Regions from separate parts of the Microbispora sp. H10830 genome, predicted to be linked through region 1. Evidence: riboswitches for the same ligand, from Rfam matches in the RefSeq annotation. Region 1 holds a riboswitch; the other holds the start of a gene.
What was found. Region 1 has a riboswitch for cyclic di-AMP ahead of HHX35_RS37320 (glycoside hydrolase family 25 protein). Riboswitches for the same ligand answer to the same signal wherever they lie in the genome.
Positions count from the first base shown of each region.

Region 2: another riboswitch for cyclic di-AMP. It lies ahead of HHX35_RS18915 (hypothetical protein); the one in region 1 lies ahead of HHX35_RS37320 (glycoside hydrolase family 25 protein).

Region 1 covers NZ_JABBWX010000021.1:93,311-97,167, reverse strand. Annotated here, with positions in the region: gene secD (protein translocase subunit SecD) at 1-1,313, shown strand, start outside; gene HHX35_RS37320 (glycoside hydrolase family 25 protein) at 1,374-2,096, opposite strand; cyclic di-AMP (ydaO/yuaA leader) riboswitch at 2,109-2,255, opposite strand; gene uppS (polyprenyl diphosphate synthase) at 2,611-3,336, shown strand; gene HHX35_RS37310 (oxygenase MpaB family protein) at 3,333-3,857, shown strand, end outside.
Region 2 covers NZ_JABBWX010000007.1:18,969-22,825, forward strand. Annotated here, with positions in the region: gene HHX35_RS18905 (DeoR/GlpR family DNA-binding transcription regulator) at 1-535, shown strand, start outside; gene galT (galactose-1-phosphate uridylyltransferase) at 629-1,687, shown strand; cyclic di-AMP (ydaO/yuaA leader) riboswitch at 1,758-1,896, shown strand; gene HHX35_RS18915 (hypothetical protein) at 1,931-2,842, shown strand; gene HHX35_RS18920 (HAD domain-containing protein) at 2,864-3,424, shown strand; gene HHX35_RS18925 (hypothetical protein) at 3,521-3,857, shown strand, end outside.

The DNA of each region.
Region 1 (3,857 bases):
TGGGAGCAACGCTCACACTGCCCGGCCTGGCCGGGTTCGTCCTGGCGATCGGCATGGCGGTGGACGCCAACGTGCTGGTTTTCGAACGGGCCAGGGAGGAGTACGGCGAGGCGCCCCGCCGGGGCCTCAAGGCGGCCCTCGACCGGGGCTTCAAGAACGCCTGGAGCGCGATCGCCGACTCCAACATCACCACCCTGCTCGCCGCGGGGCTGCTGTTCTGGCTCGCCTCCGGGCCGGTGAAGGGCTTCGGCGTGACACTGGCGATCGGCGTGCTCGCCTCGCTGGTCTCGGCGATGCTGATCACCCGGGTGCTCACCGCCGCCCTGATCGACAGGATCGGCCCCCGGGCGTCCGGCATCGGCTCTGTCGGCCGGGTCAGGACCTGGCTGACCCGGCGCGACCCGGACCTGATGCGCGGCAGGCGGCTGTGGCTCGCCGTCGCGGCCGGGCTGCTCGTGCTGGCGGGCGCCGGACTGGTCACCCGCGGGCTCGACTACGGCGTCGAGTTCACCGGCGGCCGGATCGTGGAGTTCGGCACGAGCAGGCCGGTCGACGTCGCCACGGCGAGGCAGGCGGTGGCGGACGCCGGGTTCCCCTCGGCCGTCGTGCAGCGGTCGGACGACGCGATCTCGGTGCGCACCGGGCAGATCAGCGCCGACGACGTGGTCCGTATGGAGGAGGCGCTCGACCGGCGCGTGGGCGAGGTCGCCAAGCAGCGTGACGAGCTCATCGGGCCGAGCCTCGGCGAGGAACTGCGCCGCAACGCACTCATCGCGCTCGGCGTCGCGCTCGCCGCGCAGCTCGTCTACCTGGCGTTCCGGTTCCGGTGGACGTTCGGCACGGCGGCGGTGGCGGCGCTGTTCGTGGACGCGGCCGTCGTCGTCGGAGCGTTCGCCTGGATGGGCAAGCCGATCGACGGAGTGTTCCTGGCCGCGATGCTCACGATCATCGGCTATTCGGTCAACGACAAGGTCGTGCTCTTCGACCGGGTGCGCGAGCTGTGGCCGGTGCGGCGCGGGGAGCCGTTCGGCCGGGTGGTGAACACCGCGATCCTGCAGACCGTGCCGCGCACCGTCAACACCGGGCTCGGTGCGCTGTTCATCCTGGCGGCGCTGGCGGTGTTCGGCGGCGACTCGCTGCGCGACTTCGCGGTCGCCCTGCTGATCGGCATCATCGTGGGGACGCTGTCGTCGTCGTTCGTGGCCGGGCCGGCGGCGATCGCGCTGGAGAGGCGCAACTCCCAGCCGCCCCCGGTCCCCGCCGCCCCGCGTGCCAGGCCCGCGCGGCGCGACGGCTCCGGCGCGGTGGTCTGACCGATCCGGTCGGCCGCCATGGGCCCAGGGGCGGGACGTCCCGCCCCTGGGCCCGCGCGGTCACGGCCGTCCGAGCGCGCGCAACTGGGCGGGCGTCAGCGCGGAGACGTTCTGGTCGATGGGCGAGTCGGTGTACTGGTGGATCGCCCAGGACTTCCAGTCGGCGGGCGGCGTGATGTCGCCCGGGGCCTTGCTGTAGTGGGCCACCCACAGGGGGTACTGGCCGAGGCCGCTGCCGTACTTCTCGGCGAAGTTCCAGCCGCTGTAGAACATCGGCCTGGTGCCGGTCTTGGCCGTCACGTACTCCAGCCAGGTCTTGGCCCACTTGTTGACCTGCTCGACGGACTCGCCGTCGGTGGCCTCCAGGTCGAGGACCAGGATGTCGCCGGGCTTGCTCGGCTGCGAGTTCACCACCTCGAGGAAGTGGTCCGCCTCGGCGATGGGGTCGTTGGAGGGATGGCCGAAGTGGTAGACGCCGCGGACGATGCCCTTCTTGGCCAGTTCCCGCCAGTGGCGGGGGAAGGACGAGTCGACCCAGGAGGTCCCCTCGGTGGCCTTGATGAAGCCGAACTGCGCGCGGCTGTTCATCCAGTCGTGGTCGGCCTCGTAGCCGGAGACGTCCTGGCCGTACGTGTGCGGGTTCGCGTAGGCCGGGGCGGGCAGGACGACGGCCGCCGTGACGGTGGCGGTGGCGGCCGAGACCGCGAGGGTCGCCGCCGCGAGGGCGGAGCGCAGGCGCCGGCGGGAGGGCCGGCTCCCGAGGGAGAGCCGATGGGTGGACATGACGGGGTTGACTCCTTGCTTCCATGCCGCCTACCGGGTTAGCTGACGGGTTCGGGCAGGAAGTGCCCTACGGGCGCATCTGGGGGCTGCGCACCGATTCACCCCGAAGAGAGAGTGGGTCCCCGGCTCCACATGACGTGGATTCGGCGGCCGCGCGATCACCGCGCGGTCCGGGCAACGACACGGCAAGGGAAATGGCGGTGGAAGTATGGCCGGTACCCATGCCGTGTGCCCTAAAGGTACACACACCACCAGAATGGTGTAAACAGGACAAAACGCGTCTTTACCTGGGCCGTTGCCGCCTCGGGCCGCCCCGCCGCCCGGGACGGCGGCGCGCGACCGAATCCCCACGAAGTAAGGGCTGTGATTACCAACGGTAAGTAGTCACTCTCTTACGCAGTGTGAAAGGGTCGTCGCCGAGGGGGTCCGGAGACCCCGCGACGGTCTCGGAAAGGGTTTGCATGGGAGTCTTCCGCCGCGTCCTCGCCGCCCGCGCAGCAGCTCTCACGGCCGGGTGAGAGGCATCCCTCGTCACGTGGCGTGCGTCATGGACGGGAACGGCCGGTGGGCCGCGCAGCGGTCGCTGCCCCGCACCGAGGGGCATCGGGCGGCCGAGACCGCGGTGATCGATGTCATCGAGGCGGCGCACACGGCCGGCGTCGAGTGGTTGAGCCTGTACGCCTTCTCCACCGAGAACTGGCGGCGCCCGGCCGCCGAGGTCGACATCCTGCTGCGGCTGGTGCGGCGCGCCATCCGCAAACACGCCCTGTCACTGCACACACGCGGGATCCGCTGCCGGTTCCTCGGGGTCACCGACCCGCGGATCCCGCCCGCGCTGGCCCGGGACATCGCCGACCTGATGGCGCTGACCCGCGACAACCGCCGGATGACGTTGACGGTCGCCTTCGACCACGGCGGCCGCCGCGACATCGTCGAGGCCGCCCGGTCGCTGATCCGCGACGGGGTGCCGGCCGAGCAGGTCACCGAGGAGAGTTTCGCCCGCCGTCTGCCCCACCCCGACATGCCCGAGGTGGACCTCGTCATCCGCACCTCCGGAGAACAGCGGATCTCCAACTTCATGCTCTGGCAGGTGGCGTACGCCGAATGGGTCTTCCCCCGGGTGCTGTGGCCGGACTTCCGGGCCGGGCACTTCTGGGAATGCCTGGAGGTCTACCGACGGCGCGACCGCCGGTTCGGCGCCGTACAGGCACCGGCCCCGAGAGGAAAGGGATGTCAATGAGCGACGCCGCAGCCGCCGGAACCGACGCCGATCCGCTCGGCCCGGGATCGATGCTCTACCAGTTGACCCGCCAGACGCGCTGGGGGCTGGTGGCGACCCGGGCCATCGTCCTGGAGGCCGCGCACCCGCAGATCGGCGCCGCGCTGATCACCAACTCGACCTTCGTCGCGCACCCGTGGCGTCGGCTGCGCAACACCGTGCTCAGCGCACAGCGGATGGTCGACCCCGACATACGCGTGCGGCAGCGGGAGGCGGCCCGGCTCAACCGCCTGCACGCGCGCATCACCGGCACCGACGCCGAGGGCCGCCCGTTCAACGCCGCGGATTCCGAGGCGCGCGCCTGGGTGGTGGCGACGCTGTTCGAGTCCGCGGTCACGATGTGCCGGTTGAGCGGCGAGTCCCTCGACGGCCCCGCCTTGGACCGGCTGTACGCCGAGTTCCAGTCGTTCCTCGCCCTGATGGACCCCTACGGCGGCAAGCTTCCGCCCACGCTGCGCGAGTTCTGGCGCTACTACGCGTCC
Region 2 (3,857 bases), on a different contig from region 1:
CGTACGGCCGGGCAGCTCCGTCGCCCTCTCGGCCGGGACCACGACCTGGACACTGGCCCACCACCTGGTGGACGTGCCCGAACTGACCGTGATCACCAACTCCGTCCAGGTGGCCGACGTCTTCCACCGGGCGGGACGGCCCGACCAGACCGTGGTGCTGGTGGGAGGCGTGCGCACGCCCTCCGACGCGCTGGTCGGCCCGGTGGCCGTGGCGGCCGTCCGCTCCCTGAACGTCGACACGCTCATGCTCGGCGTGCACGGCATGAGCGTCCGGGCCGGTTACACCACACCGAACCTGCTGGAGGCGGAGACCGACCGCGCCCTCATCGCGGCCGCCCAGCAGCTCGTGGTCCTGGCCGACCACACCAAGTGGGGGACGATCGGTATCAGCACGATCGCCGCCCTCGACGAGGCCGGCGTGGTCGTGAGCGACGTCGGCCTTCCGGAGGAGGCGCGCGCCGCGCTGTCGGAGCACGCAGGCGAGCTCCTCCTCGCCGATCCGTCCGGGGAGACCGAGCTGGAGACCGCACTGTGACGCCGGACCTCTGCAGGAAGCCCGCTGTGCCCCCGGACATCTGGAAGCCCGCTGTGACCCGGGACACCGCACCGTGAAGCTGGAGACCGCTCTGTGAAGCGCACCATCACCCATCTCGCCGACGGCCGTGAGCTGATCTATTTCGACCGGCGCGACGACGCCGACCACAGCGCCATCGACGCCAGGGACCTGCCGCCGCGTCCGCTCGCCTCCGAGTTGCGCTACGACCCCCTGATGGACGAGTGGGTGGCCGTGGCCCGGCACCGCCAGACGCGCACCCACCTGCCGTCCGCCGATGAGTGCCCGCTCTGCCCGGGTCATCCCGGCTCGGAGATCCCCTCGCCGTACGAGGTGGCGGTGTTCGAGAACCGCTTCCCGTCGTTCAGCTTCAACACAGGTGCGTACGAGCAGGTGGGCGGGCTGAGCGAGGTGCGGCCGGGGATCGGGCGCTGTGAGGTCGTCTGCTTCACCTCCGACCACGACGCGTCGTTCGGTTCACTGAGCGACGAGCAGGCCGAGCTGGTCGTCGAGGCGTGGGCCGACCGTACGGCCGAGCTGTCCTCGCTGCCCGGCGTGGAGCAGGTCTTCTGCTTCGAGAACCGCGGCGCCGAGATCGGCATCACGCTGCCGCACCCCCACGGCCAGATCTACGCCTATCCGTACGTCACGCCGCGTACGCGGCAGATGCTGGACGCCGCCGCCCGCCATCAGGGCGGCAACCTGTTCGCGGACGTCCTGGCCGCGGAGCGGAGGGGCCCCCGGGTGGTGGCCGCCAACGAGCACTGGACGGCCTTCGTCCCGGCCGCCGCGCGCTACCCGTTCGAGGTGCACGTCTACCCGCACCGTCAGGTGCCCGACATCCCCGCGCTGTCGCCCGAGGAACGGGCCGCATTCGCGCCGCTCTACATCGAGGTGCTGCGCCGCCTGGACGGGCTGTTCGGCGTCGTCATGCCGTACGTCGCGGCCTGGCACCAGGCCCCGGTCGCCTACCGGCGCGACCTCGCCTACCTCCACCTGCAGCTCTTCACGATCCGGCGCGCGCCGAACAAGCTGAAGTACCTGGCCGGGTCGGAGTCGGCCATGGGCGCGTTCGTCAACGACGTGCTGCCTGAGGAGGCCGCCCGGATGCTTCGCGAAGCGATAACGGCTTGATCTCCGGTTGGTTGCGACTTTGGTGGCAGCCACGGTTTCTTTACCACTAGTATCCCTGACACCGGCCGTCACAACCGGTACGCCTAATCCCGGGCGCCCCGCCCGGGAGCCGGGGACCCAATCACGCACCTGGGGTCAAGGCAGTGGCCTGCCCGGGCTCCTCCAGCCCGAACCCGTCAGCTAACCCGGTCGGCAGATGGAGAGGAGTGGGCTCTGCCCCGCGCGTTCCCCCTGGCTGTCGGCGTGCTCGCCTCCGCCGTCCTCGTGTTCGGCACGGCCGCGCCCGGTGCCGCCGACCCCAAACCGACGGAGAAGCAGCTCAAGAAGGAGCTGTCGGACCTGCGGAAGAAGGTCGACCGGTTGATCGGCGACTACAACGCCAAACGCGTCGCCCTCGCCAAGGCCCGCGTGGAGGAGAAGGCGGCCCGAGGCCGGCTGGCCAAGGCGGAGGCCGACTACGAGGCCGCCAGCGACGCCGTACGGCAGCTGGCCGGGCTGCGCTACCAGACCGAGAGCGCGATGGCGCTGCCCGACATGAACACCGCCGCGCTGAACTACCAGCTCAAGGAGGAGCAGGCCGCCAGGCTCGCACACTTCGACCAGGTCCGCGCCGAACGGCAGCGGGCCGCGGACGCCGCCAAGACGCTGACCGGACAGCTGAAGACGCAGGCCGTCGAGGTCGCCGGACAGCGCGAGGACGCCGAGGATCTCATCGACGAGATCAAGGACAAACTCGACGCGCTGATCCCGATCGCGCCGGGAAAGCGCGCGGGCGGGTCGTGGGCGCCGGAGCTGCCCAGCGGCTCCGACAACATCACGCCCCGGATGCGGCTCACCCGCGGCGAGGTCGAAAAGAACTTCGACCTGCGGTTTCCGGTCGGCTGCTACCGCGCGGAGAACAGCGGCGAGCACCCCCTCGGGCGCGCCTGCGACTTCATGATGAGCTCGGGCGGCGCCATGCCCTCGCCCGAGATGAAGGCGCTCGGCGACAGCCTGGCCGCCTGGGCCATCAAGAACGGGCCGAAGCTGGGCGTGATGTACGTGATCTGGCAGCAGCGCATCTACAACCTCGGCCATCCGGGCTGGCGGACCATGTCCGACCGCGGCGGAATCACCGCCAATCACTACGACCACGTGCACATCTCGATGTACTAGACCCGCAAGCCGCCTGCCTGCATGTTTGGTCTCGACATCTTCGAACGCGGCGTCCTTGCCGAACGTGAGCGAGGTCGGGGCAGCATGACCGATCACGCTGAACGCCCACTGCTCTTCCTCGACGTCGACGGGCCGCTTCTCCCCTTCGGCGAGGGCCCGCAACGCGCACCTCGGGGCACTACACCGGACTCGCGCTTGGCGCGGCTCACCTCCGAGGTGGGGAGTCGGCTGGCAGCGCTGCCCTGCGAACTCGTCTGGGCGACAACCTGGGAAGAGGAGGCGAATGCCGAGATAGCACCCCGGATCGGGCTGCCGCGACTGCCTGTCGTGAGCTGGCCGGAGCCAATCGACCAGCACAAACGTGAGGACCAATGGTTCGGGCTCTGCTGGAAGACCCGCACCCTCGTGAACTGGGCGGGCGGACGCCCGTTCGCCTGGGTCGACGATGAGATCACCAACGCCGATAGGGAGTGGGTCTCCGTACACCACAGCGGTCGGGCTCTCCTTCACCACGTGGAGTCATACAGGGGACTCGCCGACGAAGACTTCGCCGTCCTCGATCAATGGCTTCGAGCCTTTTGAATCACCCGCGATCCACAGAATTCGACAATCACTCCAGATCAAGCAACTGTTGCCGTTGCCTATAAGCGAGATGCCCGTTTGTGTAGCGTGCAGCCCATGACTGCCGGACAACATCCCCGCCTGGCGGATGTGTTTCCCGACCTCACCGCTGAGATCATCTCTCTGCTGCGGGAGGACGAGAACGACCCTCTTGCCGACACGGTCGAGGACCTGCTGTTCTACGGCGTGTGCACCTGCAGGTCCACGTGCACCAACCTCTTGACGGCCCCGCGAGGTTCCTCAGGTTGCTGGGTGGTGCAGTTGGAACGCAACGGCGAAGACGTCATCTGGCTGAGCTTGGACCCCACCGCGACGACGATCACGGACATCGAGGTTTGTGACGGACGTGACCTCGGTCCGGCAAGCCGCCGGCGGAGCGTCTCTCCGTGGCGAA